DNA from 3 places in the Rhodovulum sp. MB263 genome. Region 3 is predicted to be linked to each of the others. Evidence: riboswitches for the same ligand, from Rfam matches in the RefSeq annotation. Region 3 holds a riboswitch; each other region holds the start of a gene.
What was found. A riboswitch is a leader RNA that binds a small molecule or an ion and turns the genes downstream of it on or off. The one in region 3 is predicted to bind cobalamin.
Positions count from the first base shown of each region.

Region 1 (10,400 bases), on a different replicon from region 3:
GGCCGCGGCCGAGACGCCCAGATGCGCGATATGGTCGATCTTGTGCTCGTGCAGGCAGATCGCCTTGACCAGATTGACCTGGATCTCATAGCCCGTCGCGATGCCGCGCAGCAGCGCCTTGCCCGACAGCCCGCAATGCTGGGCGACCGCGAGGATCGGCGGGATATTGTCGCCCGGGTGCGAATAATCCGCCGCGAGGAAGGTGTCGTGAAAGTCGAGCTCGCGCACCGCCACGCCATTGGCCCAGGCCGCCCATTCGGGCGAGACGCGGGTGTCCTGCGGCATCCCGAAGACCGTCGCCCCGCGCCTGTAGGGGTGGCACAGCGCCTGCGCCCGGGCCGAGGCCACGGGACGGCGCGCCACCGAGGCCGCCGCCACCGCCGCGTTGTCGATCACCCGGTTCACGATCATCCCGGCCGTATCGTCGGGAACCGAGACCGGATCGGCGGCGAGTTCCGCCAGTTTCCAGGCCAGCTGGTCCTCGCGGGCCAGTGCATCGGCCGATTTGTGCATGTGCAGCCGGTGCAGCTCGAGCTGCGGTGCTCCGTCCTTCATCGGGTCTTCTCCTCCGTGGGTATGGCTATCGGGGTCGGACGTCCGGTCTCGTCGACCGCGACCATCTCGAAACGGCCGGTCATCGCCAGATGGCGCGCCCCGGTCGTCAGTGTTTCTGCCTCGCCGGTCACCTCGACGCTCATCGAGCTTCGACCGATGCGGGTCACGATGGCGGTCAGTTCCAGCGCCTCGCCGGGCAGGACGGGGGTGCGGAACGCGATCCTCTCGGATCCCGCCATCACCACCATGCGGCGGGCGCGGCGGCTGGCCGCGAGGAAGGCGGCCTTGCTCATCATCGCAAGCCCCGCGCCCGCGAAGAGCGTGCCGTGGGGGTTGACCGTCTCGGGAAAGATCAGCGCGGTCACCCGGGTGGGGGCTGTCGATGTGCCTGTATTCTGCGGTGAGCACGGAACCATTATTCGCAACCTTTGCATTTCCCGGAGGTTTCATTTGGCTTAATCGGAGAGATTTACCCTGAAAAGTACTGAAAATGCGAAGACCTTCGAGGTTTTTCCTGAGATATGCGAAGGTTGCGAATTCCGGGACGTGGCTGGTGTGAGGGAGGCCTTGGCGGCATGCGGTGGCCGCTTTGCAAGACCTGCGGGCGGACCGAGGCGCCCCTGGTTAAGGGGAGGCTCAGGGGAGGCGGGCGTCTCGCCCGGCTATCCCTGCCAGATCGAGCGCCGCCGGCGCCTGTTGACGATGCAGGTGCTTTTACAGCTCGACGCGGCCTTCGGGCGCGATATCCGGGTCTGTTCCGAAGAGGGCGCGGCTTCCGGCCGAATGACGCGCGACCCTGCAGGGCGACGCGCTGCCGGGGCTTGCCGCGGGCGATCCTGCCGCGGTGGCTCGGCGAGCTTGCAGAGCGGCTGGACGGTTGCGGCTCTGTCGAACGCGTCCCGGGCGCCAGTCGGGGTCCGGTGGTGAAGGCGGAGAGGCACGGGTATGCGCCTCGGGTGGGCGAAGCGCATCTCGACGGGCTCCCGGGCTTTCCGCTATGCGCGTTCGGGCCGCGAGACCTTGCGCCCGATGCCCGGGAAGGGAAACAGACCGCGCCCGCTTGCGGCGAACTCCTGCCTTTGCGGACAGCAGGCGCGGTGGCGGCGGATCACTCGGTGTCCGGCGCGGTGTCCGGCCCGGCCTCCGGCTCGGGGGACGTCTGCGGTTCTGCCTGTTCCTGCCCGGAGTTCTGGCGGGCGATGATCTCGCGCAGGCGCCTGTCGGCCCGCGTCGGAAGCCCGGCGGGCAGATCCGTCTCGGCCGCTGGCCGGTCGCCAACCTGGATCAGCATCACCATGCCCATCGCGAAATGCGGCGAACACTTGATCCCGTAGATGCCGGGCTCTGTCAGGGTCGCCTCGATCTCTTCGTTGATCTGGCCCTTGAAGGGCTCTGCCCCGGCCGGGAGCATCTCGTCGATGGTTCCGGCATTATGGCCCGGCGCGGTGGCGAGAAACCGCACGGTATCGCCGGGCTCCATCACCAGATAATCCGGCTCGTAGACCATCGGGCCCGAGGCGTTGCGGTTCAGCATCTTCACCTCGACCGTCTTTGCCGCCGCGAAGGGGGCGGAGAGGATCATGGCGGGCAACAGCACAGAGAGAGCAAGTCTTCGCATCATTTGCGTCTTTCATCAAACAGGCTTGAAACGGAGAACCCGGGCACCGTCCGCCGGATCCGTCAACAGATGGGCCTCGACCCCGAACACCTCGCGCAGCAGCGCCGGGACAAGGATCTCGCCGGGCGGGCCGAGCGCGATCAGCCGCCCGCCCTGCAAAACGGCCAGCCGGTCGAAGGCCATCGCCTCGTTGAGGTCGTGCAGCGCGGCGATGGTCGTCACCGGCAGCCGCTCCACGAGGGCCATGATCGACAGCCGCGACCCGATATCGAGATGGTTGGTCGGTTCGTCGAGGATCAGCAGCCCGGGCCGCTGCGCCAGCGCGCGGGCGATATGGACCCGCTGCCGCTCGCCGCCCGAAAGCGTATGCCAGTGGCGGGCGGCGAAATCCTGCATGCCGACGGCGATCAGCGCCGCCTCGACCGCGGCCTCGTCCTCGTCCGAGAACGGATGCAGGGCCGAGAGCCAGGGCGTGCGCCCCAGCTCGACCGCGTCGCGGACGGTGATCCGCTCGGTCGTTTCGGCCTGCTGTTCCACCAGCGCCACCCGCTGCGCGACCTCGCGGCGGGGAAGGCGGCTCATGGGGCGCCCCTCCAGCCGCACCTCGCCTTCGCTTGGTGCCCGGATACCGGCCAGCATCCGCAGCAGGCTCGACTTTCCCGACCCGTTCGGGCCGATCAGCCCGAACCTTTCGCCGCGCATGACCGACAGCGTGATGTCAGAGACGATGGCGCGCCCCTGTACCCGCCAGCCAAGGCCTTCCCCGCTCAGGATCATTTCCGGGCCCTCCCCCGGATCAGGATCGCCGCGAAGGCGGGCGCGCCGATCAGCGCGGTGATCACGCCGATGGGCAGCACCTGTCCCGGGATCAGGATGCGCGAGACGATATCCGCCGCGATCAGGAACACCGCGCCCGCCAGCGCCGAGGCCGGCACCAGCAGCCGGTGCCGCCCGCCCACCAGGAACCGCATCGCATGGGGGATCACCAGCCCGACAAAGCCGATGGCGCCAACCAGCGACACGATCAGCGCGGTGACCAGAGCCGCCGTCCCGATCAGCACCGCCTGCACCCGGCGCACGTTGATGCCGAGCGAGGCCGCACTGTCAGCCCCGAAGGTGAAGGCGTCGAGGCTGCGCACATGCCAGAGGCAGACCCCAAGCCCCAAGGCCGCGGCAGGCACGGCAATCAGGCTGTCCTGCCAGCGCGCCCCCGAGAGATTTCCCAGAAGCCAGAACATGATGCCGCGGGCCTGTTCGGCATTGGCGGATTTCGCGATCAGGAAGGCGGTCATCGCGTTGAAGAGCTGTGCCCCCGCAATCCCGGCCAGTACGATCACGCCCGCGGCCTGCAGCCCGGTGCCGCCGCCTGCCGCGCGCGCCAGGGTCGCGACCATGACGAAGGCCAGAAGCGCCCCGGCGAAGGCGCCTGTCGACAGCGAGAGCGCGCCCGCGCCGAGCCCGGCGACGGTGACCGCAACCGCGCCGGTCGAGGCCCCGGCGGAGATCCCCAGCAGATAGGGATCGGCCAGCGCATTCCTCAGCAGGGCCTGCAGCACGACGCCCGACAGGGCGAGCCCCGTCCCGCAGGCGGCCGCCACCACCGCGCGGGCGAGGCGGTAGTTCCAGACGATGCCCTCGTCGATCCGCGCAACCGGGTAGAGGGTGCCGAACAGCTTGTTGCCCAGCACCTGGAACACGGTCGCGGCGGGTATGCGGGTCTCGCCGATCGCGGTTCCGGCGATCAGCGCGGCCAGCAGCACCGGGGGGGCGATCCACCCCCAGTGCCAGCGGGCCCGACGGGCGCCGGACCTCATTTGCTCAGATCGAATCCGGCCAGCGCCGTGGACAGCTCCTCCAGCCCGTAGATCGCCCGCACCGTTGCATCCATCGCCTGGGCGTCCATCACCACGATCCGGTTTTCCCGGACCGCCGTCATTTCCTTCGCAACCGGATCGGTGCGGAGAAACTCAAGCTTCTTCTCGACATCGTCGGCGGGAAAGCGGCGGCGCGTCATCTCGGCCAGCACGATCACCGTCGGGTCGGCCCTGGCGATGCTCTCCCATCCCACGGTCGGCCATTCCTCGTCGGAGGCCACGACATTCTCGATCCCGAGCTCCTGCATCATGTAGCCCGGCGCGCCCTTCCGCCCGGCCACATAGGGGTCGATGTCCATCTCGGCGGACGAGTACCAGAACACCGCCGAGGCCGTTTCGGGCAGATCCAGCGCCCGGGCCTGTGCGATGGCTGCGGCCTCGCGTGCCTTCAGCTCGTCGATCAGTTCCGCGCCCCGCTCCCCGACATCGTGGATCCGCGCCAGTTCCTCGATCGACCGGTAGATCGAGTCGGTCGAGAACATCTCGGTCCGGGTGCCGTCCGACCCGCGGCTGTTATCCTTGCCGGCGCAGTCGCTGGGCAGAACGTAGGTCGGCACGCCGACATCATGGAACATCTCGCGGGTGGCGACGATGCCCTGGGCGCCGATATGCCATTCGTATTGTACGGTCACCAGATCGGGCCGCGCGGCCACCACGCTCTCAAAGCTGGGATCGTTGTCGGCCAGCCGCGCGATCCCGGCATTCAGCTCGGCGAATTGCGGCAGGACATCGGTGAACCAGACCGAGGTGCCCTTCACCCGCTCTGCGAGACCCAGCAGGTAAAGGATCTCGGTCGTGCCCTGGCCGACGGTGACGGTGCGCGCGGGGGCGGCGTCGAAGGTCAGGGTCTGGCCGCAATTCTCCAGCGTGAGGGGATAGTCGGTGGCCTGGGCCATGCCCGCGCAGACCATAAGGGCCGCCGAAAGGAAGGCAGTCTTGGTGTTCATGGAAACTCTCCGGAAATTGGCTTCCGGGCCCCGGGGTTTGCGGGCTGGGCGGATGTCAGTTCTTTGGCTGGCGCAAGACGCGCCTGGCTGAGCACGGCCGAAAGATCCGGGCATGAACATCCCTTTCCCCGGGCAACCCCGCCCGGTTGATGGTGGTTTCATGCCGGCAGGTCTCCTGACTGACGGGTCGTCCGCCGGTCCGGCCTTCCCAGGCAGATGCCCAGTGGCGTTGTCGGACCGCCGCTCGCCGCCTACAGTTGCGGGGGCAGTTTCGGTTCGCGGGACATCTGGCCCGCGGCGAATTCCCTTTTCATTCCCAAACGGGAAACCGGCGACCGAGCACAGAGCATGAAACCCCTATCGGGTCAACTGCCTGCCGGTCGCAGGCGTCATTCCGGAAAACCTTACCTCGAGAGCTCGCGGCCTGTCCGTTCTGTCGGGGCGTCACTGTCCTGAAACGACGAAAGCCCTTCCTTTGGCGGTCCCGCCGCCTGATGCGCTCGGGGCGAGCGGCGCCGGGCTGGAGCGGCCCCGCGCGGGTGCGACCGGAGCCCGGATCCGCCTCGCCGGACCGCTCCACGGCTTTTTCCGTGGCTTTATTGCCGCATCCGCGGCGCGGTCGAAGACCTGCCTCATCGGCTTTGCCCGCAACCGCTATTCCGGCGCGGTCTGTTGCGCTCGGGGCGAGCCGGGCAGGGGCGTCCGGATGCCGGAAGGACAGGCGCCGCCCTTCAAAGCTCGCGGGGACTATTGCCGCCGTGCCGGGCGGGCGACGAAGGCGCCTGTCAGGATCAATGGCCCTGCCAGCAGGAAGGCCAGGCCCGGCAGTTCGGCGAAAAAGGCAAAACCCAGCGCCACGGCCCACAGAACCGAAAGATATTCGAAGGGGGCCAGTGCCGAGGCATCGGCATGGCTGAAGGACAGCGTCATCAGGATATGGGCGATACCGCCCGCCAGCCCGGTTCCGATCAACAGCAGGAGTGTTGCCGGACCGGGCCAGACCCAGCCCCAGGGCAGTGTCGCAAGGCCGATCAGGGCCGAGACCACGGCGAACCAGAAGGCGATGGCTCCGGCGCCTTCGCCCAGCAGTGTCAGTCGGCGCACCTGGATCAGCGCACCGGCCGTCAGAGCCGCGGTCAAAAGCCCCAGGGCCACGCCCAGGGCGCCGCTGTCGGGCAAGGCCCCGGCAAAGGCGGGCAGGCAGAAGGCCGCCGCTCCGGCAAGGCCGAGCACGACACCGCCGATCCGGCCTGCGCTCGGCCTCTCTCCGAGCAGAGCCCAGCCCAGCAGGGCCAGCATCACCGGCGCGAGATAGGACAGCATCGTCGCCTCGGCCAGCGGCAGGAGCCGGATCGTCGCAAAGGAGGTGAACATCGCGACCGCGCCCATCAGGCAGCGACCGATATGTCCCATGGGACGGGACGTCGCCAGCCCGCGGGGCCACTCTCCGCGCCACCACAGGAAGGCGATCAAGGGCAGCAGGGCCACGGCCGAGCGGAAGAACACCACCTGTCCCAGCGGGACGGCGTCGCCAAGCGCCTTCACGCAGACGCCCATCATGGCAAATGCGAGGGTCGAGAGCACCCGCAAGGTGATGCCCAGCCGCTCGTTCCGGCCGGCAGGACGGGGTGCGGCGAAGACCGACCGGTCCGTCATTCTGCCATCATCCGGACCAGGGTCCGGGCCGCGCGCCATACGGACCGTCTCATTCCGCGCTGAACCGGATATGCGGCCGACGCGCATCCTGATAGGTGCAGACATGCGCCGTGACCCTGAACACGTCGCGCAGGACGTCCTGGGTCAGGACAACATCCGGTGTGCCGCAGGCGCGCATGACCCCTCCTTCGATAACCGCAATCCGGTCGCAGAACATGGCCGCGAGGTTCAGGTCATGCAGGGCGATGACGCTGGTCAGATCGAGGTCGCGGACCATGGCCAATATTTCGATCTGGTGGTGAATGTCGAGGTGGTTCGTCGGCTCGTCGAGGAACATCACCTGCGGTGTCTGCGCCAGCGCCCGCGCGATATGCACCCGCTGGCGCTCGCCTCCCGAAAGGGTCTGCCAGGCCTGTTTCCTATGCGATGCCATTTCCACGCGTTCCAGCGCCTGTGTCACCGCGGCCTCGTCGGTCTCGGACCAGCCCGCCAGAGCCGAGCGATGCGGGGTCCGCCCGAGCCGCACGACATCGCTCACCGTGACATTGGTGTCGGTGGCAGCACTTTGCTGAACAAAGGCCAGCTGTCGCGACAATGCCCTGCGGGAGACATGGGCGATGTCCTGCCCGTTGATCCGGACCCGGCCCCGCAGCGGGCGCCGCAGCCCCGCCAGCAGCCGCAACAGGGAGGATTTGCCCGATCCGTTGGGGCCGATCAGGCCCAGCGTCTCGCCCGGGGCGACCCTCAGCGAAACGTCCGAGACGATGGTCTTGCGCTTCACGCCCCAGGTCAGGTTCTCGGCCAGAATGCTCATACCTGCGGCCTCGCGCGGTAAAGAATGATCGCGAAGAACGGCACGCCGACCAGCGCCGTCACGACCCCGATGGGCACGGTCTGCTGTGTCGCGATCATGCGCGAGGCGATGTCGGCGATCACCATGAAGACCGCCCCCACCACCGCGCAGGCCGGCAGCAGCCGCATATGCAAGGGCCCGACAACATATCGGGCCGCATGCGGCACGACCAGACCGACGAAGCCGATGGCGCCGACCATGCTGACAATCGTCGCGGTCAGAAGCGCGGTCACGCCGAACAGCGCCAGTCGGATACGGGCAACCGGCACGCCAAGGGCCGCGGCATCCTCGTCGCCGAAGGTGAAGGCGTCGAGCGAGCGTGCCATCCAGATGCAGATGGCGAGGCTGACGATGACCACGACCAGCAAAAGCTGGAAATCCGGCCAGCGCACGCCGCCGAAGCTGCCCAGAAGCCAGAACATCACATCCCGCGCCTGCTGGGCATTGCCGGAGGTCGTGACGATATAGGAGGTCAGCGCATTGAAAAGCTGCGAGGCCGCGACCCCTGCCAGGATCGTGTGGTTCGGCCCGCTGGTCGCGCCGTTGGACAGAAGCGCCACGAGGGCGAAGGCTGCGAAAGCCCCCGCGAAGGCGCCCAGCGACAGCGACAGGCTGCCCGCGCCAATGCCCAGGACGATCACGCAGACCGCCCCGGTCGAGGCCCCCGCCGACACGCCCAGCACGAAGGGTTCGGCCAGTGCGTTGCGCAGCAGCGCCTGCAGGATCGCCCCGCAGATCGCCAGCCCCGCCCCGGACAGGGCCGCCACCAGCGCGCGGCTCAGGCGCAGGTTCCAGACGACACTCTGCTCGATCGGCGGGATCTCGGCACCGGTCAGGCCGAGCTCGTTGGTGACCGACAGGAAGACCGTCCGCAGGGGGATATTGTAATCGCCAAGCGCGGTTGCGGCGGCGATGGCGAAGACCAGGGCGATGAGCGACAGGCCGAGAAAGACCGAGAGGCGCGCGGCCCCGTCTTTTGAAACGTCGGTGGACATCACGGCAGATCGAGCGCCTTCAACTGTTCGGCCACCTGCTCGGCCCCGTAAAGGGTCCGGATGCCGGGGTTCATCGCCGCGCCGCTCATGACCACGATCCGGCCGCTTCGAACGGCCTCCATCCGGCTGACGGTAGGGTCGGATGTCAGGAATTCGATTTTGCTTTCGGCTGTGTCCAGATCCCAGCGATCGCGATCGACCTGGGCCACAACGAACACGGTCGGATCCGCCGCGATGATGCCTTCCCAGCCGAGCACGGGCCATTCCGCCTCTGTCCGGATGGCGTTGGACCCGCCGAGGATATCCGCGATATAGCCCGAGGGTCCGTTGCCGCCGCCGAGATAGGCATCATCGGCGGGCGACGGGCTGGAGAACCAGAACAGGAAGGTCAGATCCTCGTTCCCGGCGAATTCCGCGCGCAGGGCCGCCTCGCGCATCTTGAAATCCTCGATCACGGCCTGTCCGCGTTCAGGCACATCGAAGATCCGGGACAGGTCCCCGATCTCCTTGTACAGCAGCTCCATGTTCCAGAGTTCGTCGCGCGAGCCGTAGGCATCGCCGACATCGAGCGTCGTCGAACAGGCGCTCGGCGACAGGTAGGTCGGAATGCCAAGCTCGTCGAAATCCGAGCGGTTGGCGACCTTGCTGTCAGGGCCAAGCAGCGTCGTCAGCATGGCGGCAACGAAATCGGGCTGCTTGGACAGAACGGATTCTAGGGTCGGGAATTCGACGGTCAGCACCTCGACCCCGTCATTGGCCTCTGCCAGTTCGGGCAACACGGAATTCGGCCAGAAGGCGGTGGCGGCCATCCGGTCTTCCAGCCCCAGAAGCAGCATGATCTCTGCGCTGTTCTGGCCCAGAGCCACCGCGTTTTGCGGTGCCTGGCTGAAGGTGACGCTCTGGCCGCAATTCTCGATGGTCAGGGGGTAGTCGGTTGCGGCCTGTACCGCCATGCCAGAGCCCGCCAGTACAGCGCTTACAAGCGCAAGGATCGCTTTTCTTGACATCGGGGGGGGCCTCCATCAGCGGGCAAACTCGTCAAGAAGCCGGTAAATCCATCCGGGTTGCGATTACAAGAGCGATTTTGTCGGGTTTTCCCGCGCGGGGTACTGTCTCTGCCCCTGCCGCCGGGCGCGGACCGTCATGTTTCACTGCGCTTGGTTCAAGGGCTAAGACAGCGAGGTCGGGGCGTGAGTTCAGCGTCGTTGGCTTGCCTTGGGGGCTTGATGCAGAGGTCCTGCGCTTGTGAGGGGGCGGGGTTACAAGGCGCTTTTGCCCGACAGCCAGCCCGAGAAGAGGCGCATCCCCGGGGTTGCAGGTCGGTCCGACGGCCAGGCCAGGTAGTAGCGCCCGGCCGAGAGCGTGACACCGAAGGGCTGTGCCAGCCGGCCCTGCGCGATGTAGCTTTCGAACATCGTGACCGGCAGCAGCGCCGCGCCGGCCCCCGATGCGGCCAGTTCGGCAAGCGCGACCGAGCTGTCGAACACGGGGCCGGTGATCGGCGGGCAGGCTGTGCCCGCGGCCTCGAACCAGCCCGGCCATTCCGCACTGCGGTAGCTGCGCAGCAGCGTCATCTGGCCGAGATCTGCCGGATGCAGCAGATGTGCGGCCATTGCCGGAGCGCAGAGCGGTGTCAGCGGGGCCTCGATCAGCGGGATTGCGTCATGTCCAGTCCAGCCACCGGTGCCGAAGCGGATCGCCATGTCGAGACCTTCGCGCAGGATCTCGACGCGATTGTTGTTGGTCGAGATCCGCAGATCGATCTCGGGATGTGCCTGCGCAAAGGCCGCCAGCCGCGGCATCAGCCAGCCGAGCGCGAAGGTCGTGTTCACGCCGATTTTCAGCACCTCGATATCGCGCCGCCCGCCAATTCTCTCCAGCACCCGCGCCATCGCATCGAAC
Region 1 is NZ_CP020384.1:638,593-648,992, forward strand. Features, by position in the region: gene B5V46_RS03105 (MmgE/PrpD family protein) at 1-555, opposite strand, end outside; gene B5V46_RS03110 (acyl-CoA thioesterase) at 552-920, opposite strand; gene B5V46_RS03115 (pseudoazurin) at 1,664-2,137, opposite strand; gene B5V46_RS03120 (ABC transporter ATP-binding protein) at 2,189-2,950, opposite strand; gene B5V46_RS03125 (iron ABC transporter permease) at 2,947-3,987, opposite strand; gene B5V46_RS03130 (ABC transporter substrate-binding protein) at 3,984-4,994, opposite strand; cobalamin riboswitch at 5,142-5,342, opposite strand; gene B5V46_RS03135 (DMT family transporter) at 5,742-6,650, opposite strand; gene B5V46_RS03140 (ABC transporter ATP-binding protein) at 6,700-7,464, opposite strand; gene B5V46_RS03145 (iron ABC transporter permease) at 7,461-8,498, opposite strand; gene B5V46_RS03150 (ABC transporter substrate-binding protein) at 8,498-9,505, opposite strand; gene B5V46_RS03155 (LysR family transcriptional regulator) at 9,758-10,400, opposite strand, start outside.
Region 1: it holds a riboswitch for cobalamin, as region 3 does, so the genes downstream of both, B5V46_RS03130 (ABC transporter substrate-binding protein) here and B5V46_RS18265 (5-methyltetrahydropteroyltriglutamate--homocysteine S-methyltransferase) in region 3, are expected to answer to the same signal.

Region 2 (10,400 bases), on a different replicon from region 3:
GGCGGCAGCATGGCCGGCGATGGGCTTTCCGGTGTCCGGCAGAGTGCGGGATCGGTGCAGCCCTCGGCGCGAAACGACTGTCGGCGCGCGGACGGCAGGCCGAGTGCCGCGAGGTCGTCGTCCATCCGGGCGAGATCGGCAGGGCTCAGCAGGGCGGGATGAACCGTACAGCGCAGATCGGCGGCAACGCCGCTGTCGCGCAGCAGGCCCAAGCTTTCACGCGCTTTCGCGCCGCTGCCGGGGGCGCCGGTGATCCGGTCATAGGCATCGAAGGGGGCCTTCACGTCGAACCCCACCCAGTCGAGCAGCGGCAGCGCCCGGGCGAAGCGCGCGGGATAGGCGCCGCCACTATGGAGCCCGGTGCGAAAGCCCATCGCCCGAAGCTCGGCAAGCACCTCGGGCAGGCCCTTCTGCAACAAGGGTTCCCCGCCCGAGATCACCACCCCGTCAAGCAGCCCCTGCCGGCGGTCGAGAAAGGCCAGGACCGCGTCCCAGCCGATCCGGCCCGGCCCCGCCGCCAGCAGCTCGGTGTTGTGGCAATAACGGCAGGCCCAGGGACAGCCTTGGCAGAAGACCGTCGCCACCAGTTCGCCGGGCCAGTCGACGCTCGAATGCCGGACCAGCCCGGAGATCGCAAGCTCAGCCAAGCCGCGCCTTCGCCTCGTCGAAATAGACCCGTTCGGCGGCCTCGCCCTTCTTGCCGGTGTTGAAGGAGGACATCGGGCGGTGATAGCCCATCACCCGGGTCCAGACCTCGCAGCGGGTGCGCTCTTCGTCCGTCAGGACGATTTCGGCATCCCGGGTCGTCATGTCCTTGTCGATCATGGTCATCGGATCACTCCTTCAGCTGGCTTTCGCGCGCTTCGCCGCGATCAGCTCGGCGTCGCATTTCGGGCAGAATTCGTGCTCGCCCGCGAGATACCCGTGTTTCGGGCAGATCGAGAAGGTGGGCGTCACGGTGATATAGGGCAGGCGGAAGGACGACAGCGCCCGGCGCACGAGCTTCTTGCAGGCCTCGGCCGACGAGATCCGCTCGCCCATGTAAAGATGCAGGACCGTGCCGCCGGTATAGCGCGCCTGCAACGGCTCCTGATGTTCGAGCGCCTCGAACGGGTCGGCGGTATATCCGACCGGAAGCTGGGTCGAGTTGGTGTAATAGGGCTGATCGTCGGTGCCCGCCTGCAGGATGCCCGGGAAGCGCTTCCGGTCCTCGCGGGCAAAGCGGTAGGTCGTGCCCTCGGCGGGCGTGGCCTCGAGATTGTACATGTGCCCGGTCTCTTCCTGGAACTCGACCATCCGGGCGCGCAGGTGATCCATCAGCCTGAGGGCAAGCGCCTGGCCCGCCTCGGTCGCGATGTCCTCGCGGTCGTCGGTGAAGTTCCGGATCATCTCGTTCACGCCGTTCACGCCCAGCGTCGAGAAGTGGTTCCGGAGCGTTCCGAGATAGCGTTTCGTATAGGGGAAAAGTCCCGCCTCGATATGGCGCTCGATCACCTTGCGCTTGAGTTCCAGGCTGGTGCGGGCGATCCCCGCCAGCCGGTCGAGCGCGGTCAGAAGCCCCGCCTCGTCGCCCTTGTGCAGATGGCCGAGCCGGGCGCAGTTGATGGTGACGACGCCAAGGCTGCCGGTCTGCTCGGCCGAGCCGAACAGACCGTTGCCGCGTTTCAGAAGCTCGGTCAGGTCAAGCTGCAGGCGGCAGCACATCGAGCGCACCATATGCGGCTCGAGCTCCGAATTCACGAAGTTCTGGAAATAGGGCAGCCCGTATTTCGCCGTCATCTCGAACAGATAACCGGCATTCTCGCTGTCCCAGGGGAAATCGGGGGTGATGTTGTAGGTCGGGATCGGGAAGGTGAAGACCCGGCCCCTGGCATCGCCTGCGGTCATCACCTCCATATAGGCGCGGTTGATCATGTCCATCTCGGACTGCAGCTCGCCATAGGTGAACTCCGCCTCGCGCCCGCCGATCACCGGCACCTGATCGCGCAGGTCTTCCGGGCAAGTCCAGTCGAAGGTCAGGTTGGTGAAGGGCGTCTGCGTGCCCCAGCGCGAGGGCACGTTCAGATTGTAGATGAATTCCTGCATCGCCTGCCGGACGGCGGCGAAATCGAGCCCGTCGCGCCGGATATAGGGCGCCAGATAGGTATCGAACGAGCTGAAGGCCTGGGCGCCGGCCCATTCGTTCTGCAACGTGCCGAGGAAGTTCACGATCTGGCCCAGGGCGCTTGTCAGATGCATCGGCGGGGCGGATTCGATGGTGCCGGGCACGCCGTTCAGCCCCTCGCGCAGCAGCGTCCTCAGCGACCAGCCCGCGCAATAGCCCGCGAACATGTCGAGATCGTGGATATGGATGTCGCCCTCGCGATGGGCCTGGCCGACCTCGGCCGGGTAGATATGGCTCAGCCAGTAATTCGCCGTCACCTTGCCCGAGGTGTTCAGGATCATGCCGCCCAGCGAATAGCCCTGATTCGCGTTGGCATTCACCCGCCAGTCCGACCGGTCGAGATATTCGTTGATCGAGCTTTCGACATCGACCAGCACCCGGCGGTCCTCGCGCAGCCGCGCATGCTGGGCGCGATAGACCGCATAGGCGCGCACCGTCGCGATCCGGTTGGCGCCGATCAGCGCCTGCTCGACGGCATCCTGGATCTCCTCGACATCGGGCGCGCCGCCCGCATGGCGAAAGCTCAGCACCCGCACCACCTGATCGGTGAGGCGGGCGGCCTCCTCGGCGCCGAATTCGCCGGTGGCCTCGCCCGCGCGGGCGATGGCCCGGGCGATGCGGCCGGCATCGAAGGGAACGGTCTGGCCGTCGCGGGTGACGACGGAACGGGGCGAGGGGGCGGTCATGGCGGTTCGCTTTCGGTTCTGGTCAGGGGGCGGCACGCAGGGAGGCACGCGGACCCGCCGGCCCGACGCACGCACCCGAGCCCACCGCTCGCGGTCGTTCGGTCCGCTCTGGCAGGTCTCCTGACTTCACGGCTCGGACGCTCTGGCCCTCCTTCCCGGCATGTTGCGCCAGTGGATCACGGGGCCGCGGCTTGCCGCTGACAGTTGCGGGGGCAGTGCCGGACTCTCACCGGCTTCCCTCTTCGCCCACGGGATGAACCGCGGGAACCAAAGCAGCATGATATTGATGCTGATGGGGCGATTTTGTCAATATGTAGTGGGTGCGACCTTCGCGCACCCTCGGGTGCCGCCATCGGGCCCTGCCGCCGCGCGCCTATGCCTGCGGCAAGGCGGGAGGCGGAGACGTCTTCCTGCCAGCGCCCGGGCGCCATCACGGGCCAGCCCCGGGGAAGGGGGTAGGCGATCGGCGCTGTCGCCGCAAGCCGAAGCCGCTATGCTGGCGCCGACCGGCCGAAGGGGAAAGCGATGGAATACATGGAATGGCAACGGCTTCTGACCAGAAGCCGGCACGGACAGTCGGAGATCGTGGATGCGCCCGAGCGGCCCGCCTTCCTGGTCGATCTCGACCGGGTGATCTTCTCGCAGCCATTCCGGCGGCTTGCCAACAAGACGCAGGTGCATCCGCTTTACGAGAACGACCACCTGCATCACCGGATGATCCACAGCCTCGAGACCAGCAGCGTGGGCCGCTCGCTGGGGTTCGAGGTCGGGCAGGCGCTGGCCGCGCGGGGCATCCTGTCCGAAGGGGCGGGCCACGAGCTGTCCTATATCCTGCAGGCGGCCTGTGCTGCCCATGATATCGGCAATCCGCCCTTCGGCCATGCCGGCGAGGATGCAATCTCGGAGTGGTTCGCGACCCGGCGCCCCTTCGAGGCCGATCTGAGCCCGGGCCAGCGCCGGGAGTTCGAGCATTTCGAGGGCAATGCCCAGGGCTTCCGGATCCTGACCCGGCTGGAGATGTACCGGCTCGAGGGCGGCATGCGGCTGACCCATGCCGTTCTGGGCGCCTTCACCAAATATCCCTGCCTCGCAAAAGACGGTGCGCTGGGCCGGGACGCGCCCACCATCGGCCTGAAGAAATACGGGGCCTTCGAGGCAGAGGCCGCGCATCTGGCCGGGATGGCCGAAAGCACCGGGTTGATTCCCCGGGATGCCGGCTGGCAACGGCACCCGCTGGCCTTCCTTGTCGAGGCGGCGGACAATATCTGCTACAACATCCTCGATCTCGAGGATGCCTATACCACCGGCGTCCTGTCCCATGGCGAGGTGCGGCCGCTGCTGGAGGCGCTGATCGGCAAGGAAGTCGCACCCGTCCCCGGCGGGACGCACGCCGAGCATGTGGGCCATCTGCGCGCCCGCGCCGTCCATGGCGCCATCCGCGCCAGTGTCGCGACCTTTCTGGACCACCATGACGACATTCTCGCGGGCCGGTTCTCGGCCGAGCTGACCGATGTCTTCGCGCTGAAGGAGGCCTTTGCGGCGATTTCCGATGTCGCGAATGAGCGGATCTTCCCCTCGTCGCGCAAGATGGAGCTGGAAGTGGCGGGGCGCGATCTGATCTTTGCGCTGCTCGACCGCTTCCATGCGGTGATCGAGGAGCTGGCCCGCCATGGCTGGAATGTCGCGGCGATGGAGGAGGACAAACCCTATCTGCGCAAGCTGGTCGCCTCGGCCGGAATGGATCTGCGCGATGTCCGCGACCCCTATTCGGGGCTTCATGCCCTGACCGATTTCGTCTCGGGCATGACCGACCGCTACGCGGTGAAGATGGCGCGGCCGCTGGGGCTTTGAGCCCGTAAGACAAGGCGCCCGGGCAGGGACTGCCCGGGCGTCGGATCGTCAGGCGGTTGCGGATCAGCCCTGCAGGCTGCGCACCCCGATTTCGCCTTCCTCGCGCGATTTCATCGCCAGGGCGGCGGCATGGCAGCCCGCCGCGGTGGTGAAATAGGGGATGCGGTCCATCAGCGCGACATTCCGGATCGAGCGGCTGTCCTCGACCGCGCGGTTGCCCTCGGTGGTGTTCATCACCAGCTGGACCAGCCCGTCCTTCATCACGTCGACGATGGTGCGTCCGCCCTCATAGGCCTTCTTGACCAGCGTGGCCTCGATCCCGTTCTCGGCCAGGAAGCCCGCCGTTCCGCGCGTCGCCAAGATGCGGAAGCCCAGATCGACCAGGACCCTGGCGGTCTCGACCAGCGCGGGCGTCTTGTCGGCATCCTTGATCGACAGGAAGACCTGACCCTCGCGCGGCAGATCGGTGCCCGCCCCGAGCTGGGCCTTGAGGAAGGCCCGCGGGAAGGAGCGGTCCCAGCCCATGACCTCGCCGGTCGAGCGCATTTCCGGCCCCAGCAGCGTGTCGACGCCGGGGAAGCGGGCAAAGGGCATCACCGCCTCCTTGACCGAGAACCAGGGCATGATCGGGTCGGCCAGCGACATCTGGTCGGCCAGCGGCAGCGGCGTGTCGGGGCTGGTATCGGCGGGGTAGGGTGCGCGCATCGGGAAGGCCGACAGTTTCTCGCCCGCCATCAGCCGCGCCGCGATCGAGGCGATGGCGCTGTCGGTGGCCTTGGCGACGAAGGGCACGGTGCGCGAGGCGCGCGGGTTGACCTCGATCAGATAGACCTCGCCATCCTTGACCGCGAATTGCACATTCATCAGCCCGACCACGCCGAGGGCCAGGGCCAGCGCCTCGGCCTGGCGTTTCAGTTCGGCCACGATCTCCTTGGGCAGGCTGTGCGGCGGCAGGCAGCAGGCGCTGTCGCCCGAATGGACGCCCGCCTCCTCGATATGCTCCATGATGCCCGCGACATGGACCTTCTCGCCGTCGCAAAGCGCGTCGACATCGACCTCGGTCGCGCCCGAGAGATAGCTGTCGAGCAGGACCGGCGACTTGCCCGAAACCACCACCGCCTCGTTGATGTAGCGTTCGAGCTGGGGCGTGTCGCGGACGATCTCCATGGCGCGGCCGCCCAGCACGTAGGAGGGCCGGATCACCAGCGGATAGCCGATCTCCTCGGCGGCTTTCATCGCGGCCGCGGCCGAGGCCGCGATGGCGTTCCGGGGTTGCTTGAGGCCGAGCCTGTTGACCAGTTCCTGGAAGCGCTCGCGGTCTTCGGCAAGGTCGATGGCATCGGGCGTGGTTCCCAGGATCGGGATGCCCGCGGCCTCGAGGTCATTGGCCAGTTTCAGCGGCGTCTGGCCGCCGAACTGCACGATCACGCCATGCAGCGTGCCGGCCATCTTCTCGACCCGGAGGATCTCCATCACATGCTCGAAGGTCAGCGGCTCGAAATAGAGCCGGTCCGAGGTGTCGTAATCGGTCGAGACCGTTTCCGGGTTGCAGTTGATCATGATGGTCTCATACCCGGCTTCGGTCAGCGCAAAGCAGGCATGGCAGCAGCAGTAGTCGAACTCGATCCCCTGACCGATCCGGTTCGGGCCGCCGCCGAGGATGACCACCTTCTTGCGGGCCGAGGGACGGGCCTCGCATTCGGTCTCGCCCATCGCCGGGGTCTCGTAGGTCGAGTACATGTAAGGCGTCTGCGCCTCGAATTCGGCAGCGCAGGTGTCGATCCGCTTGAAGACGGCATGGACCCCCAGATTATCGCGCGCCCGGCGCACCTGATCCTCGTCGCGGCCGGTGAGCCTGGCCAGACGCGCGTCCGAGAAGCCCATCATCTTGAGCTGGCGCAGCCCGTCTTCGGTCAGCGGCAGGCCGTCCTTGCGGATCCGTGCCTCGGTCTCGACGATCTCGCGGATGCGGGCCAGGAACCAGGGGTCGTAGCTGGTGGCGGCATGGATCTCGTCGTCGCTGAGCCCGTGGCGCATCGCCTGGGCCACGACCCGCAGCCGGTCCGGGGTCTGCCGGGTCAGCGCGGCGACGATCTGGGCCGGGTCGGGCGCGCCGGGAATGGCGATCTCGTCGAAGCCGGTCAGGCCGGTTTCCAGCGAGGCCAGCGCCTTCTGCAGCGATTCGTGGATGGTGCGGCCGATGGCCATGGCCTCGCCGACCGATTTCATCGCCGTGGTCAGCTCGGGCTTCGAGCCCGGGAATTTCTCGAAGGCAAAGCGCGGGATCTTGGTCACGACATAGTCGATGGTCGGCTCGAAGCTCGCCGGCGTGACCTTGGTGATGTCGTTGTCGAGCTCGTCAAGCGTGTAGCCCACCGCCAGCTTGGCCGCGATCTTGGCGATCGGAAAGCCGGTGGCCTTCGAGGCCAGCGCCGAGGAGCGCGACACCCGCGGGTTCATCTCGATCACGACCATGCGGCCGTCCTCGGGGTTGATCGCCCATTGCACGTTCGAGCCGCCGGTCTCGACCCCGATCTCGCGCAGCACGGCAATCGAGCCGTTGCGCATGATCTGGTATTCCTTGTCGGTCAGGGTCAGCGCCGGTGCGACGGTGATCGAGTCGCCCGTATGCACGCCCATCGGATCGATATTCTCGATGGCACAGACGATGATGGCATTGTCCGCCTTGTCGCGGACCACCTCCATCTCGAATTCCTTCCAGCCCAGCAGGCTTTCGTCGATCAGGATCTGGCTGACCGGCGAGGCGTCGAGCCCGCTCTTGCAGTAATATTCGAATTCCTGGCGGTTATAGGCCACGCCCCCGCCGGTGCCGCCCAGCGTGAAGGCGGGCCGGATGATCGCCGGCAGGCCCACATGCTCGAGCGCGGCCATGCATTCTTCCATGTTGTTGGCGATGGTGGCCTTGGGGTTTTCCAGCCCGATCCGGTCCATCGCCTCGCGGAACAGCTTGCGGTCCTCGGCCATCTCGATGGCGGCGCGGTTGGCGCCGATCAGCTCGACCCCGTATTTGTGCAGCACGCCCATGTCGGCGAGCTTCAGCGAGGTGTTCAGCCCGGTCTGTCCGCCCATCGTCGGCAGAAGTGCGTCGGGGCGTTCCTTCTCGATGATCTTGGCGACGACCTCGGGGGTGATCGGCTCGATATAGGTGGCGTCGGCCAGCTCGGGATCGGTCATGATCGTGGCCGGGTTCGAGTTGACCAGGATGACCCGGTAACCTTCCTCGCGCAGGGCCTTGCAGGCCTGGGCGCCGGAATAGTCGAACTCGCAGGCCTGCCCGATGATGATGGGACCCGCGCCGATGATCATGATGGACTTGATATCGGTTCTCTTCGGCATGTCCCGCTCTCAGTTTTGGCAAATTGCTCGGCGTTATAGCCAAGCGGCCTTGGGGTGCAAGGGTGGGCGAGGGAAAATCGGCGCGTGCGCCTGCGGGACCGGTGGAACCGGTGCAGGCCGTACCGCATTTGTGAACGATCTGCCTGCATGATGCCGGAACGTTGCCCCGGCCCGGCCCGGCTTTACTGCCAGGCTGGAGGGCCGGACGCCCCTGCGGGGTCCGCCGGTCCCGCAGGCGAAACCGCGCCGCCCCGGGAAAGGCCCTGAGACGAGGAGTGGAGACATGGCCTGGACGCTCGATCTCGCACTGGAACGCCGCGTGCCCCGACGCGGCAGGCTTTGGGGGGAATTCCTGCTGTTCTATGTCGGGACCCCGCTGGCCATGGCGCTGTTCATGCCGCCGCAGGCGCTGTTTCCGGTGCTTCTGAGCCTGACCGCGGTCGGGTTGGGGCTGCTGTGGCAGACCGAAGGGTTTTGCTGGTCCGACCTGATCCGCGGGCTGCGCGGGATCGACCCGTGGCTGGTGCTGGGCTTCGCGGTCGTGACCACGGCGATCGTCGGCACGCTGACGGTTCTGGTGGTGCCGCAGGACGCGCTGGCGCTGGTGCGCGGCAATCCGCTCTTGCTGGCCTCGATTCTGCTGTTCTACCCGCCGCTCTCGGCGCTGCCGCAGGAAATCGTGTTCCGGGTCCTGTTCTTCCGACGCTACGGGCCGATCCTGCCGGGACTGCGCATGGCGATGGTGCTGAATGCAGGGCTCTTCTCGCTTGCCCATCTGATGTACTGGAACGCGGTCGTCTGCGGGCTGAGCTTTCTCGGCGGGCTGGTCTTCGCCTGGGCCTGCGAGGCGCGCCGGAATTTTCCGCTGGCGGTGATCCTGCATGCGGTCGCCGGCTGGATCCTGTTCACCGGTGGGCTCGGGGTCCTGTTTCACTCGGGCAATGTGGTGCGCCCGTTCTAAGGCGGTTCCCTGGCCGGTCCCGGGGCGTGTTCCGGGCCGCGGAACCCGGAGGCGGCGATTTGACTTGTGTCAATTTAGATTGACAGGGGATGTGTCATGTTCCCCGCGAAACACGGGGAGTCGATCCATGCGCATTGTCTTTATTCATCCCAACTACAAGTCCGGCGGCGCCGAGATCGCAGGCAACTGGCCGCCGGCCTGGGTGGCCTATCTCACCGGGTCGCTGCGGACGGCGGGATATGACGACATCACGTTCATCGACGCGATGACCAACGACATTTCCGAGGACGAGGTCCGCAAGCAACTGAAGGCGCTGCAGCCCGACGTCATCGCGACCACCTCGATCACGCCCTCGATCTACGCGGCCGAGCGGCTGATGGAGATCGCCAAGGAAGAGGTGCCGAACGCGGTCCGTGTCCTCGGCGGCATCCACGCGACCTTCATGTTCAAGCAGGTCCTGTCCGAGGCGCCCTGGATCGACGTCATCGTGCGGGGCGAGGGCGAAGAGATCGTGGTCAACCTGATGAACGCGATCCGCGACGGCAAATGGCCGGAAAGCCGCCGCGACATCAAGGGGCTCGCCTTCCTCGACGGTGACGAGATCGTGGCGACCGCCGCCGCGCCGACCATCAAGGATGTCGATTCGATCAAGCCCGACTGGACCATCCTCGAATGGGAGAAATACATCTACATCCCGCTGAACTGCCGGGTCGCGATCCCGAACATGGCGCGGGGCTGCCCGTTCACCTGTTCGTTCTGCTCGCAATGGAAGTTCTGGCGCGATTACCGGATCCGCGACCCCAAGAAGGTGGTCGACGAGATCGAGGACCTGGTCGAGAACCACAAGGTGGGCTTCTTCATCCTCGCCGACGAGGAACCGACCATCAACCGCAAGAAGTTCATCGCCTTCTGCCAGGAGCTGATCGACCGCGGCCTGCCCGACAAGGTCAAATGGGGCATCAACACCCGGGTGACCGACATCCTGCGCGACGAGGAACTTCTGCCCTTCTATCGCAAGGCGGGGCTCGTCCATATCTCGCTCGGGACCGAGGCGGCAGCGCAGCTCAAGCTCGACCAGTTCAACAAGGAAACCCGGGTCGAGGACAACAAGCGCGCGATCCAGCTTCTGCGCGAGGCCGACATCCTGACCGAGGCGCAGTTCATCGTCGGCATGGACAACGAGACCGAGGAAACGCTGGAAGAGACCTTCCAGCTCTGCTGGGACTGGCAGCCCGATCTCGCCAACTGGGCGATGTACACGCCCTGGCCCTTCACGCCGCTCTTCCAGGAGCTGCATAACAAGGTCGAGGTCTTCGATTACAGCCGCTACAACTTCGTGAACCCGATCATGAAGCCCGAGGCGATGGACCGGGCCCAGCTT
Region 2 is NZ_CP020384.1:1,058,376-1,068,775, forward strand. Features, by position in the region: gene B5V46_RS05115 (anaerobic ribonucleoside-triphosphate reductase activating protein) at 1-647, opposite strand, end outside; partial or broken gene B5V46_RS05125 (ribonucleoside triphosphate reductase) at 640-2,850, opposite strand; cobalamin riboswitch at 2,943-3,137, opposite strand; gene dgt (dGTP triphosphohydrolase) at 3,376-4,701, shown strand; gene carB (carbamoyl-phosphate synthase large subunit) at 4,765-8,058, opposite strand; gene B5V46_RS20720 (CPBP family intramembrane glutamic endopeptidase) at 8,342-9,019, shown strand; gene bchE (magnesium-protoporphyrin IX monomethyl ester anaerobic oxidative cyclase) at 9,147-10,400, shown strand, end outside.
Region 2: it holds a riboswitch for cobalamin, as region 3 does, so the genes downstream of both, B5V46_RS05125 (ribonucleoside triphosphate reductase) here and B5V46_RS18265 (5-methyltetrahydropteroyltriglutamate--homocysteine S-methyltransferase) in region 3, are expected to answer to the same signal.

Region 3 (10,400 bases):
AGATCGGGCCCGCCCAGGGTGAAATGGCGCAGAACCCCGCCGAAGGCCGCCTCGAGATTGGGGCGGGTGAAGGTGGTCTCGGTCGGACCATGGGCCAGCACCGTGCCCTTCACCAGGATCGTGCGGTCGCAGAATTCGGGCACCGAGCCCAGATTATGGGTCGAGACCAGCATCACCCGGCCCTCGTCCTTCAGCGCGCGCAAAAGCGCGATGATCTGGTCCTCGGTCTTCACGTCGACGCCTGTGAAGGGCTCGTCGAGCAGGATCACCTGCCCGTCCTGGGCCAGCGCGCGGGCCAGGAAGACGCGCTTCTTCTGGCCCCCCGACAGCTCGCCGATCTGGCGGTGGCGGAACTCGAGCATCCCCACCCGGCCGAGCGCGGCATCGACAGCGGCGCGGTCTGCCGTCGCGGGCCGGCGCAGAAAGCCCATATGGCCGTAACGGCCCATCATCACCACATCCTCGACCAGAACCGGGAAGGACCAGTCCACCTCCTCGGATTGCGGCACATAGGAGACGAGGTTGCGGCGCAGCGCCTCCTTCACGCCGAGGCCCAGCAGGCGGATATCGCCCTGCGCCACCGGCACGAAGCCCATGATCGCCTTGAACAGCGTGGATTTCCCTGCGCCATTGACCCCGACAAGGGCGGTGACGGTGCCGCGCGGGATCCGGAACGAGGCGTTTCGCAGCGCGGTATGGCCGTTGCGGTAGGTGACGGTCACCCCGCGCGCCTCGATGCCGCCCGCGGTGTCTGCGGCGTCGGGATTCGCGGCATCTGGCGGCGGCGCCCCGTCCGTCTTCAGCTCATCCTTCATGCCGTCCCTCCTCCCGGAAAGACCCCGCCGGATGTCGCGCCCCGGCAGGGCCGTCTGCCCCACCGGGCGTCAGTTCGCGGTTGCACTCAGCCCGTCCGCCACGGTCTGCGACGTGACCCTCAGCAGATCGAGATAACTCGGCACCGGTCCGCCCGGTTCCGACAGGCTGTCGACATAGAGCACCCCGCCATATCTGGCGCCGGTCTCGCGCGCGACCTGTTCGGCCGGGGCGGTGTTGACGGTGCTTTCGCAGAAGACCACCGGAACATCGTTCTGCCTGACCCCGTCGATCACCGCGCGCACCTGTTGCGGCGTGCCCATCCGATCAGCATTCATCGGCCAGAGATACAGCTCCTTCAGCCCGAAATCCCGCGCCAGGTAACTGAACGCGCCCTCGCAGGTGACCAGCCAGCGCTGCGCCTCGGGAATGGTCGCGATCTCGGCCTTCAGCGGCTCGAGCGTGGCGCGCAGCGCGTCCTTGTAAGCGGTGGCATTCCGGACATAGGTCGCGGCATTGGCGGGGTCGTGCTCGGCAAAGGCGTCGAGGATATTGTCGACATAGACAAGCGCCGTCTCGAGCCCCATCCAGGCATGCGGGTTCGGCTTGCCCCGATAGGCGCCCTCGGCGATCGGGATCGGGTCGATGCCCTCGCTCAGCGTGACCGAGGGCACGTCGCCGAGATGGTCCAGGAACTGCTGGAACCACAGCTCGAGATTCAGGCCGTTCGACAGGATCAGGTCGGCATCCTGCGCCCGGAGGATGTCGCGCGGCGTCGGCTCATAGCCGTGGATCTCGGCCCCCGGCTTGGTGATCGAGACCACATCGGCCGCATCGCCTGCCACATGCCGGGCCATGTCGGCCAGGACCGTGAAGGTCGTCACCACCTTCATCCGGTCTGCATCCGCAAGTGCGGCGCCCGCCATCAGCCCGGCCGTAGCCGCCACCCCGATCAGGCCTGTCATCTTCAGGCTCATGGACCGTCCTTTCCAGGGTTCGGGCAATCGCCCTGCACGGGCCGCCCAGTTGCAAGAGAGTCGCAGATACAGATAGCAGCCCCATGGCTTGTTGCAAGTTATTTGCAATTGCAGCCCGCAACCGGAGGCCTGCCACCCCCTGCCTGCCTTCCCGGCCGCCCGGGTCCGGCGGCCCTGCCTGTCGTCAAGCCGGATGACCTTGCCACGCGTTCATGCTATGGCATCGCTTCAGCCCGACCGGCCCGCTCCGGTGTCGGGCACAGGACATCACCGACGGAGCGGACGCCCCATGACCAAAGCCAGCCCCGAGTCCTTGCTCGACATCTGTCGGCGGCACGGTCTTCGCATCACCGGGCAACGCCGGGTCATCCTCGAGGTGCTGGATGCGGCCGGGGATCATCCCGATGTCGAAGAGCTGCATCGCAGGGTCGCCGCCATCGAGCCGGGGATCAACATCGCCACCGTCTACCGGACGATGAACAAGCTTGCCGAGAAGGGGCTGATCGAACGCCACATGTTCGAGGACGGACGCCTGCGCTACGAACCGGCCCCCGAACAGCATCACGACCATTTCATCAATCTCGAGACCGGCGAGGTGGTCGAATTCAGATCCGACGAGATCGAGCGGCTGCAGGAAGAGATCGCCCGCAAGCACGGTTTCGAGATCGTCAGCCACAAGCTGGAACTCTATGTCAGGCCGCGCAAACCGCGCTGACCGGGCCGGGTCAGGTGCGGAACCTGCAGCGCCCTCATCATTGTCATGAAAACTTCTGAAAGCCCGGCGCATTGACAGTCGCGCGCCGCTCTCGCATCTCTGGCGCGGTTCAGGTGCCGGATCGATGTCCGGTGAAAAGGGAATCCGGGACGGCCCGTCGGCCGGAGCCGGAACTGCCCCCGCAACTGTAGGCGGACAGCCTGCCCGACAATGCCACTGGCCGCGCGCGCCGGGAAGGCCGGGCAAGGCGCTCATCCGCGAGTCAGGAAACCTGCCTGGACCGATCACCTGTTCCGGCCGCGTGGGGCGTGCCGGGAGCGGCCTTCCGCAAAGGTGACACCGCCGCTCCGCGACGCCGGTCGCGGGGTTTCGTTTCCAGTTCCGGCGCGCGCCGAGCGCGGGCCGTTCGAAAGGCATGTCACGATGACGACCGAAGATACCTCCTCCCTCCGCCCTGCGCTTCCTCGGGCAGATCATGTCGGCTCGCTGTTGCGCCCGCAGGCGATTGCCGGGGCCAGGATGCAGGGCCTGAAAGGCGCCGAGCTCTGCGCCGTCGAGGACCGCGAGATCCCCGACATGGTTGCGATGCAGAAGGCCGCCGGTCTCAAGGTCTTCACCGATGGCGAGGCCCGCCGCCAGTTCTGGCATTACGATTTCATGGGGATGCTGACCGGGCTGGACATGAAGCCCTCGACCCGCAGCCTGCCGTTTCAGACAAAGCACAAGACCCCGCCCATCGAGGCGCATCTGACCGGGCCGCTGGATTTCCCCGCCGATCACCCGATGCTGCGGCATTTCACCTATGTCAGGGATCTGGTGGCGCCGGGCGAGGGCATCGCCAAGATCTCGATCCCGGGGCCCTCGGCCTGCCATTACCGGATGGTTCCCGAGAATATCGAGCACAAGCCCTATCTGGATCAGGAGCTGATGTTCCATGACATCGCCGCGACCTACCGCAAGGCGGTCAGGGCCTTCTACGATGTCGGTTGCCGCTATCTGCAGCTCGACGACATCTTCTTCGCCTATCTCGGCGACGAGACCCAGCGCGAGGAGCGCCGCGCCATGGGCCAGGATCCCGACGCGCTGATCCGCAAATATGCCTGGATGCTGGAAGAGGCGATCAAGGATCGCCCGGCCGACATGGTGATCGGGATGCATATGTGCCGCGGCAATTTCCGCTCCTCGCATGTGGCCGAGGGCGGCTATCACGTCGCGGCCGACGCGATCTTCAACGGCACCTCGGTCGATATCTACCTGATGGAATACGACACCGGGCGGGCCGGCGGGCTCGAGCCGCTGGCCGCGCTGCCGAAGGGCCGCAAGCGGGTCATGCCCGGCTTCATCACCACCAAGACCGGCAAGCTGGAATCGCTGGACTGGATCAGGGCGAAATATGACGAGGTGTCGAAATATGTCGATATCGGCCAGCTCGGCGTCGCACCCCAATGCGGTTTCGCCTCGACCGAGCATGGCAACGAGATCACCGAGGACGACCAGAAGCGCAAGCTGGAATTGGTCGTGAAGAGCGCCGAGGCGATCTGGGGCGAAACCTGACGCAAAGGGGACGGGGCGGGGCGCCCGGAACGGAGGCAGGCCCGTCTTGTCTCCTGCGGGCGCCCTTTCGCCGGGATCTGCCGCAGAGGGTCCCGACCGGCCGGGGATGCGCCGCTCTCCGGCCGGGCGCCAGACCTCCAAGGCAGACGCCGACAAGGCCTGGATTCGGAAGGCCGTCGCTCCGCCCGGCGCCTGGATCGCGAACAGGCCCCTCGCGCCGAGAACATGCGCCGATGCCACCTTTCGCGACATGTCTCCGATGTCTTTCCGCCCCTCCCCCGGTGTCGCCCGGCGGCCGGGTCCGGGGCGCGGGGCCTGCGCCCATTCGCCCGGCGGTGCGGCTTACCGTCCGTCGCCGATCAGCCCCAGACGCTGCGGATCGGTCACGGTGACATGGCGCCGGCGGCTGGCCACGATGCCCGCCTTTTCCCAGGCGCTCAGCAGGCGGCTGACGCTGTGCAGCGTCGTGCCGGTCATGTCCGAGATGTCCTGCCGCGTCACCGGAAAGGCGATCTCGATCCCCGCCTCCACCTCGCGGCCCGACTGCGCGATCAGCCGCAACAGCGCCCCCGCCACGCGCTGCTGCACCTGTTGCGTGGCCATCTCGATCAGCCGCGCATTCATCTCGCCGACGCGGGTGCCGACGGTCCTGTAGCCCTCTTCGGCGAAGCCGTCATAGCGGGCCGTGAAACCGTCCCAGAGGCTCATCGGCCAGGACAGCGTCAGACAGTCCCGCGCGCAGATCGCCGTGGCGGGATAGCTCTCGCGCCGGAGCGCCCGGGCAATCCCGAAAAGCTGCCCCGACGGGATATGGAGCGCGGTCACCGCCGTGCCTTCGGCGGTGATGCGCATGACCCGGATCACGCCGTCCAGAAGCAGATGGAAACGCTCTGCCGGGTGGCCCTCGCGGAACACGGCCGCGCCCTCGTCAAAACGCCGGGCGGTGGCCAGATCGAGGATCTCGCGGATCTGTCCCCGGTCGAGCCGCCGGAACGGGCCGACATCCTGCAACAGGCTTTCATCCAGTTTTGCGACCATGAACCGGCCCCGAATTTGTCGAAACGCAATGAGGTCTGGCCCGCGACAGCGCAAAAGGGAAGGCATGAAAACGCATATGACGGCGAAAGGAGGCTTCCCCTGCGACATCTGCTGTCCCCCCTGTTGCGGCAGCCCCATCGCCCGTGCCGCATCGGCGCTCTCCCGGAAGGGGACAAGGCCCGGCCGCGGCGACATTGCGGGGCGGCCTTTCGTACCCGGGAACGGGCCGGATGCCCCGGAACTCGACGAGAGGCTGCCCACTCGCCGGACGACTGGCGGCGGCACGGGCCCCGGGCCGCGCGGTACCGGCCCGGCTATCCCCGGTGCGAACATCCCCGGCGCCAGGCGCGCGCCGCCCCTCGCAAGCGGCATGGCGGTGCCGCCCCGGATCGGCCTGGCCGGGACGCAACAGCCTGCCGGGACGGCCGGGCCCTTCGGGGAACTCCCGGCGCGGATGCCTTGACAGCGGCGACGAGGTCTTCGCAGGGCCGCAAATCCGGGCAGAGCCCCGCCCAATCCGGAAAGGAACCATCATGACCAGACTGTCGCGGCTTGCCCTGTTTTCCTACGGCTTCCGGCCGTTCTTCCTGTTGGCTGCGCTGTTCGCGGCGGCGGTCATCCCGCTCTGGCTGGCGGTCTGGGCCGGGCATGCCGCGATTGCCGGCCCCTTCGGCCCGCGCGACTGGCATATCCACGAGATGCTGTTCGGCTATGTGCCCGCGGTCCTGACGGGCTTTCTGTTCACCGCCATCCCGAACTGGACCGGACGGATGCCCCGACGCGGCCTGCCGCTGGTGGCGCTGAGCGGGCTGTGGCTGCTGGCACGACTGGCCGTCGCGGGGGTGATCGCCCTGCCCGCCTGGGCGGTGATGGCGCTCGACCTGTCCTTCCTGCTGGCGGTGGCGGCAATCGCCCTGATCGAGATCGTCGCGGGACGGAACTGGCGCAACCTCGCGGTGATCGTGCCGGTCGGGCTGATGGCCGCCGCCAATGCGACCTTCCATGTCGAGGCGATGACGCGGGGCGCGGCCGATATCGGCATTCGCGCGGGCTTTGCCTGCACCCTTTTCCTGATCCTGCTGATCGGCGGGCGGATCGTGCCGAGCTTCACCCGGAACTGGCTGAGCCGGCAGGGGCCGGGCGCCCTGCCCGCGCCCTTCGGCCGGTTCGACCGGCTGGCGCTTCTGGCAAGCGCCGCGGTGTTGACCCTGTGGTCCTTCGCGCCGGGCCTGCCCGGCCTGTCCGCCGCCTTTGCCGGGCTGGCGGGTCTGCATCTGGTGCGGCTGGCGCGCTGGCGGGGCTGGCGCTGTGGGCGGGCACCGATCCTCTGGACCCTGCATATCGCCTATCTGTTCCTGCCGCTGGGATTTGCCGCGCTGGCGCTGGGGGCGCCGGTGGCCGGGCTGCACCTGCTGGGCATCGGCGCGATCGGGGGGATGACGCTGGCCGTCATGATGCGGGCCTCGATGGGCCATACCGGCCGGCCGCTTCAGGCCGGAGGGCTGCTGACCGCCGCGTTCCTGTTGCTTTGCGCGGCGGCGGTGACACGCGCGGTCCTGCCCGATCAGGGCTTTGGCGCCATTGGCGGGCTGGCTCTGAGCGGCACGCTCTGGACCCTGGCCTTCACGGGCTTCCTGCTGAAGGTCGGGCCCTGGCTGACCCTGCCATCGGTGGCCCGGCGCCAGCCGAGCCCGGCCCCGCCGCCCCGCAACTGAACAGGGGGCGGCGCGCCCGGGGGCCGGGCTGAACCGGCAGGGGACGGCCCCGTCCGGGCAGAAAGCCCCGGATCCGCCGCCCGCCCATGGCAAAGGCGCAGCCCCCTGTCGGTCGGGCGAGCAGGGAGCGGGCCGCCGTCGCGCGGCGTGATCGCGGCGCGACTGTCCCTTGCCCCGTGCCGCGGCGCGCCGTCAGCAAGGCGGATATGTCGGTCGTCGCCGGTCCCGGCTGGGCAATGCAGGCTGCTGTTTTCCTTATGTCTTTCTACGGATTGCCTTTCCCGCATGAGGCCGCTCCCCACCGAGCGCCGCCCGGGGGGCTCGATTTGACGCAGTCGCCAGACCTCAATTCTGATTGAAACACTCGGGATCGCGGTTAGGCTTTTCCTGCCGGTCCCAGCGACAAGAGTCTCAAGCCAGGCCGAACCGCGCATCGATCATGTGAGGGGCCATGCTTGAGATTTCCGACCTGTGCGTCGAGGTGGCCGGGCAACCGGTTCTCCACGATATCAACCTTTCACTGGGCGACGGAGAGCTGCATGTGCTTCTCGGCCCGAACGGCTCGGGCAAGTCCAGCCTGCTGGCCACCATTCTCGGCCTGCCCGGCTATCGCATCACCGGCGGCGGGATCCGCTTCGACGGCACGCCGCTTCGCGATCTGAGCCTGCAGGACCGGGCCGGGCTGGGCATCGGGATGGCCTTCCAGCGCCCGCCCAGCCTGGGCGGCGTCTCGGTCTCGGCCTTTGCCGCGGCCCTTGGCGCCTCGGATATCCTCGCGCGCGAGGCGGCGGCACTGGATCTGTCCGATTTCGTGACCCGCGACATGAATGTCGGTTTCTCGGGCGGCGAGATCAAGCGCTGGGAGATCCTGAAACTGTTCCTGCAGGACCCGCGCCTGATGCTGTTCGACGAGCCCGAAAGCGGGGTCGATCTGGAACATGTCAGCGCCATCGGACAGGCGATCCGCCGGATCACCCGCAGCACCGACCGCAAGGGACGGTCCCGCGCGGGCCTCGTCATCACCCATACCGGGCTGATCCTGTCCCATGTCGAGGCCGACCGCGCCCATATCATGAAGGACGGGCGCCTGCTGCACTCGGGCGATCCCGGGGCGCTGTTCCGGCATGTCCGGTCCCATGGCTACACCGTGCCCGCCGCCGCCTGAGCGCGGGCCAAGCAGAAGGAGAGACAGATGGACTTGGCGACGACCCCCGAAAACGATCTGACCAATGCCGAACGCGACATCCTGCACGATGTCGGCTTCGCGGATGAGACGACCCGCGCCGGCACCTCGGTTCTGGCCGATCACCGGATGCGCATGGCGCTGTCGAACGATCCCGACGTGGTGATCCTGCCGCTGGCCGAGGCGCTGAAGAGCTATGACTTCGTGCAGGGGCTGATGTTCGGGCTGGTCGATCCGGAGGAGAACGACCACATCCGGCTGGTTGCCGAGCACATGCATGACCCGCTCGGCCATTTCATCTGGGTCAGGCCCGGCGCCCGGGTGCGGCTGCCGGTGCAGAGCTTCACCCTGATGGAAACGCCCCAGGCGCGGCAGTTCACCCATGACATCACCCTGATCGACGAGGGTGCCGAGGTCGAGATGGTTTCGGGCTCGGGCGTGCCGGCCGACCTGCGCAAGGGCCGCCACATCTCGATCGGCGAAACCTATCTGCGCAAGGGCGCCAGATGCAGCTCGGTCACGATCGAGCATTGGGGCCCGGAAATGGAGGTCTATTCCTACGGCTATTCGCAGCTCGACGCGACCGCGACCAGCAGCGCAACCGCGATCATGATGTCGCCGGTCCGCCATCACAGCAGCCGCTCGGTCTCGACGCTGGGGGCGGGCGCCTCTGCCGTCTCGCAAGCGATCGTCTTCGCGCCCGAGGGCACCGAACGGGTGCTGGTCTCGGAAACCCGGTTAGCCGCGACCGGAGCCAAATCCAAGGACGTCACGCGGATGGTCTCGGCGGGCGGAACCATCGTCAACGAGGCGCTTCTGATCGGCGATGCCGCGGGCAGCGAGGGGTTCCTGGGCTGCGACGGGCTCAAGCTGAAGGAAAGCGGCGAGATCCGCGCCGTGCCCTCGCTGCGCGCCCTGGCCGAGGGCTCCCAGCTGTCGCATGAGGCCTCGGTGGGCATGATCGACAGCGAGAAGCTGAGCTATCTCGTGGCCTCGGGCATGGCCGAGGACGCGGCGCGCGACCTGATCGTACAGGGCTTTCTGGCGCTGAACGACGAGCAGATCCCGGAGACCCTGCGCCGCCGCGTGACGGAGATGGTGGCCGAGGCGAAATCCGGGGGAATGTAGCCGCGCGCCGACATCGACCGCCGAGATTGACCCGGGGCGGGGGTGGCCCGATCTGGCGACGCTGCCACCGCCTCCCGGACCTGTCCGATCCTGCGGGCGCACCCGACAGTCGCAGGCTTGCCCGGCATGGCCCGCCGGGCGGGCTGTTTTCCGTCTTGAACCGTGACGAAAGATAACGGGACAAAGCCATTTCCCGGGCCGGCCGCATCGCAGGCGAAGACCGCGCCCGCCATGCCTTGCACGGATGCGACGGTCTTCGGAGCAAGGACGGGGCGCCGATGAGCCTCCTCCGGGCCGCGATGCCCCTCTGGATGCGCGGGGGCAAGGCGGCCTCGTTGTCGCAAGGGCTGCGGCGGATTGCATCGCACAACGCCGGCAGAGGCTTGTATCGTGACGGAACCGCAGCAGGGACAAAACGCCTTGAAGCTCGGGACGAGCATGGCCGATCGACGGGATATCGAGGGGATCGCCTGCATTCTGCATCTCGGCGGGTTCCGCGAGGTGCATACCATCCCGGTCTCGGGAATGCCGCTTTGTACCGCTTTTCCAGCGCAGGGCGCGGCGGCGGAACAGGAGCACTCTGGAAAGGAACACCCGCCCGCGGTGACGGTCCGAAGCACGGACCGCCGGTTGGAGGCGCGCTGGGGACACCATTGGCTGCCTCCCTCCCTGACGCTGCTCCCGATGCCTGCGCCCGGAAGGGCGCGCGGAACGACCGCTCAGCGGCGCTTCCCGGACGCGGCGCAAACGGGCTCGAGGAGAATGGCACCGGGCTGACCGCCGCGCGGCGCCGGACGCAAGGGACCTTCCCCGCCGGGAGGGGTCTTGCCCCGTCCCCTGCCCGTCAGCCCGGCTGATCCAGCATCAGCCGCACCGCCTTTTCCAGCCTGCGACGCTCCATGACCGGGAAAACGCGCGCGATCCGGATCTCGAGGCGGCCATTGGCGACGATGCATCTGGCGCGCCCCTCGCGGCGGTCGATCTGAAACTGATCCGGGCGCCGTGCCGGACCCGGCAGGCAGCGCCTTGCGCCCGGAAAAGGGCCCGGGGAAAGGCGCGGGCGCGCTGCCGGCAGGCTCCTCCTGTCCCGCCGCCCGGTGCAGCACGCAGAGCTCGCCGGTCTCCGAGCGGTTGGCCCAGCCCTACAGCTTGTCGCGGATCGCGACGGCGAGCTCGGGATCAGCCTCGAGCCGGGCAGCCAGCACCAGCCGGAACGCGCGCGGGATCGCCGGGGCATGGTCGAGACAGGGGCCGAGGTGCAAACGACCACGGCCGTG
Region 3 is NZ_CP020385.1:17,834-28,233, reverse strand. Features, by position in the region: gene B5V46_RS18280 (manganese/iron ABC transporter ATP-binding protein) at 1-815, opposite strand, end outside; gene B5V46_RS18275 (metal ABC transporter substrate-binding protein) at 885-1,790, opposite strand; gene B5V46_RS18270 (Fur family transcriptional regulator) at 2,080-2,505, shown strand; cobalamin riboswitch at 2,600-2,799, shown strand; gene B5V46_RS18265 (5-methyltetrahydropteroyltriglutamate--homocysteine S-methyltransferase) at 2,929-4,059, shown strand; gene B5V46_RS18260 (Crp/Fnr family transcriptional regulator) at 4,402-5,097, opposite strand; gene B5V46_RS18255 (NnrS family protein) at 5,631-6,812, shown strand; gene B5V46_RS18250 (ABC transporter ATP-binding protein) at 7,264-7,977, shown strand; gene B5V46_RS18245 (SufD family Fe-S cluster assembly protein) at 8,005-9,123, shown strand.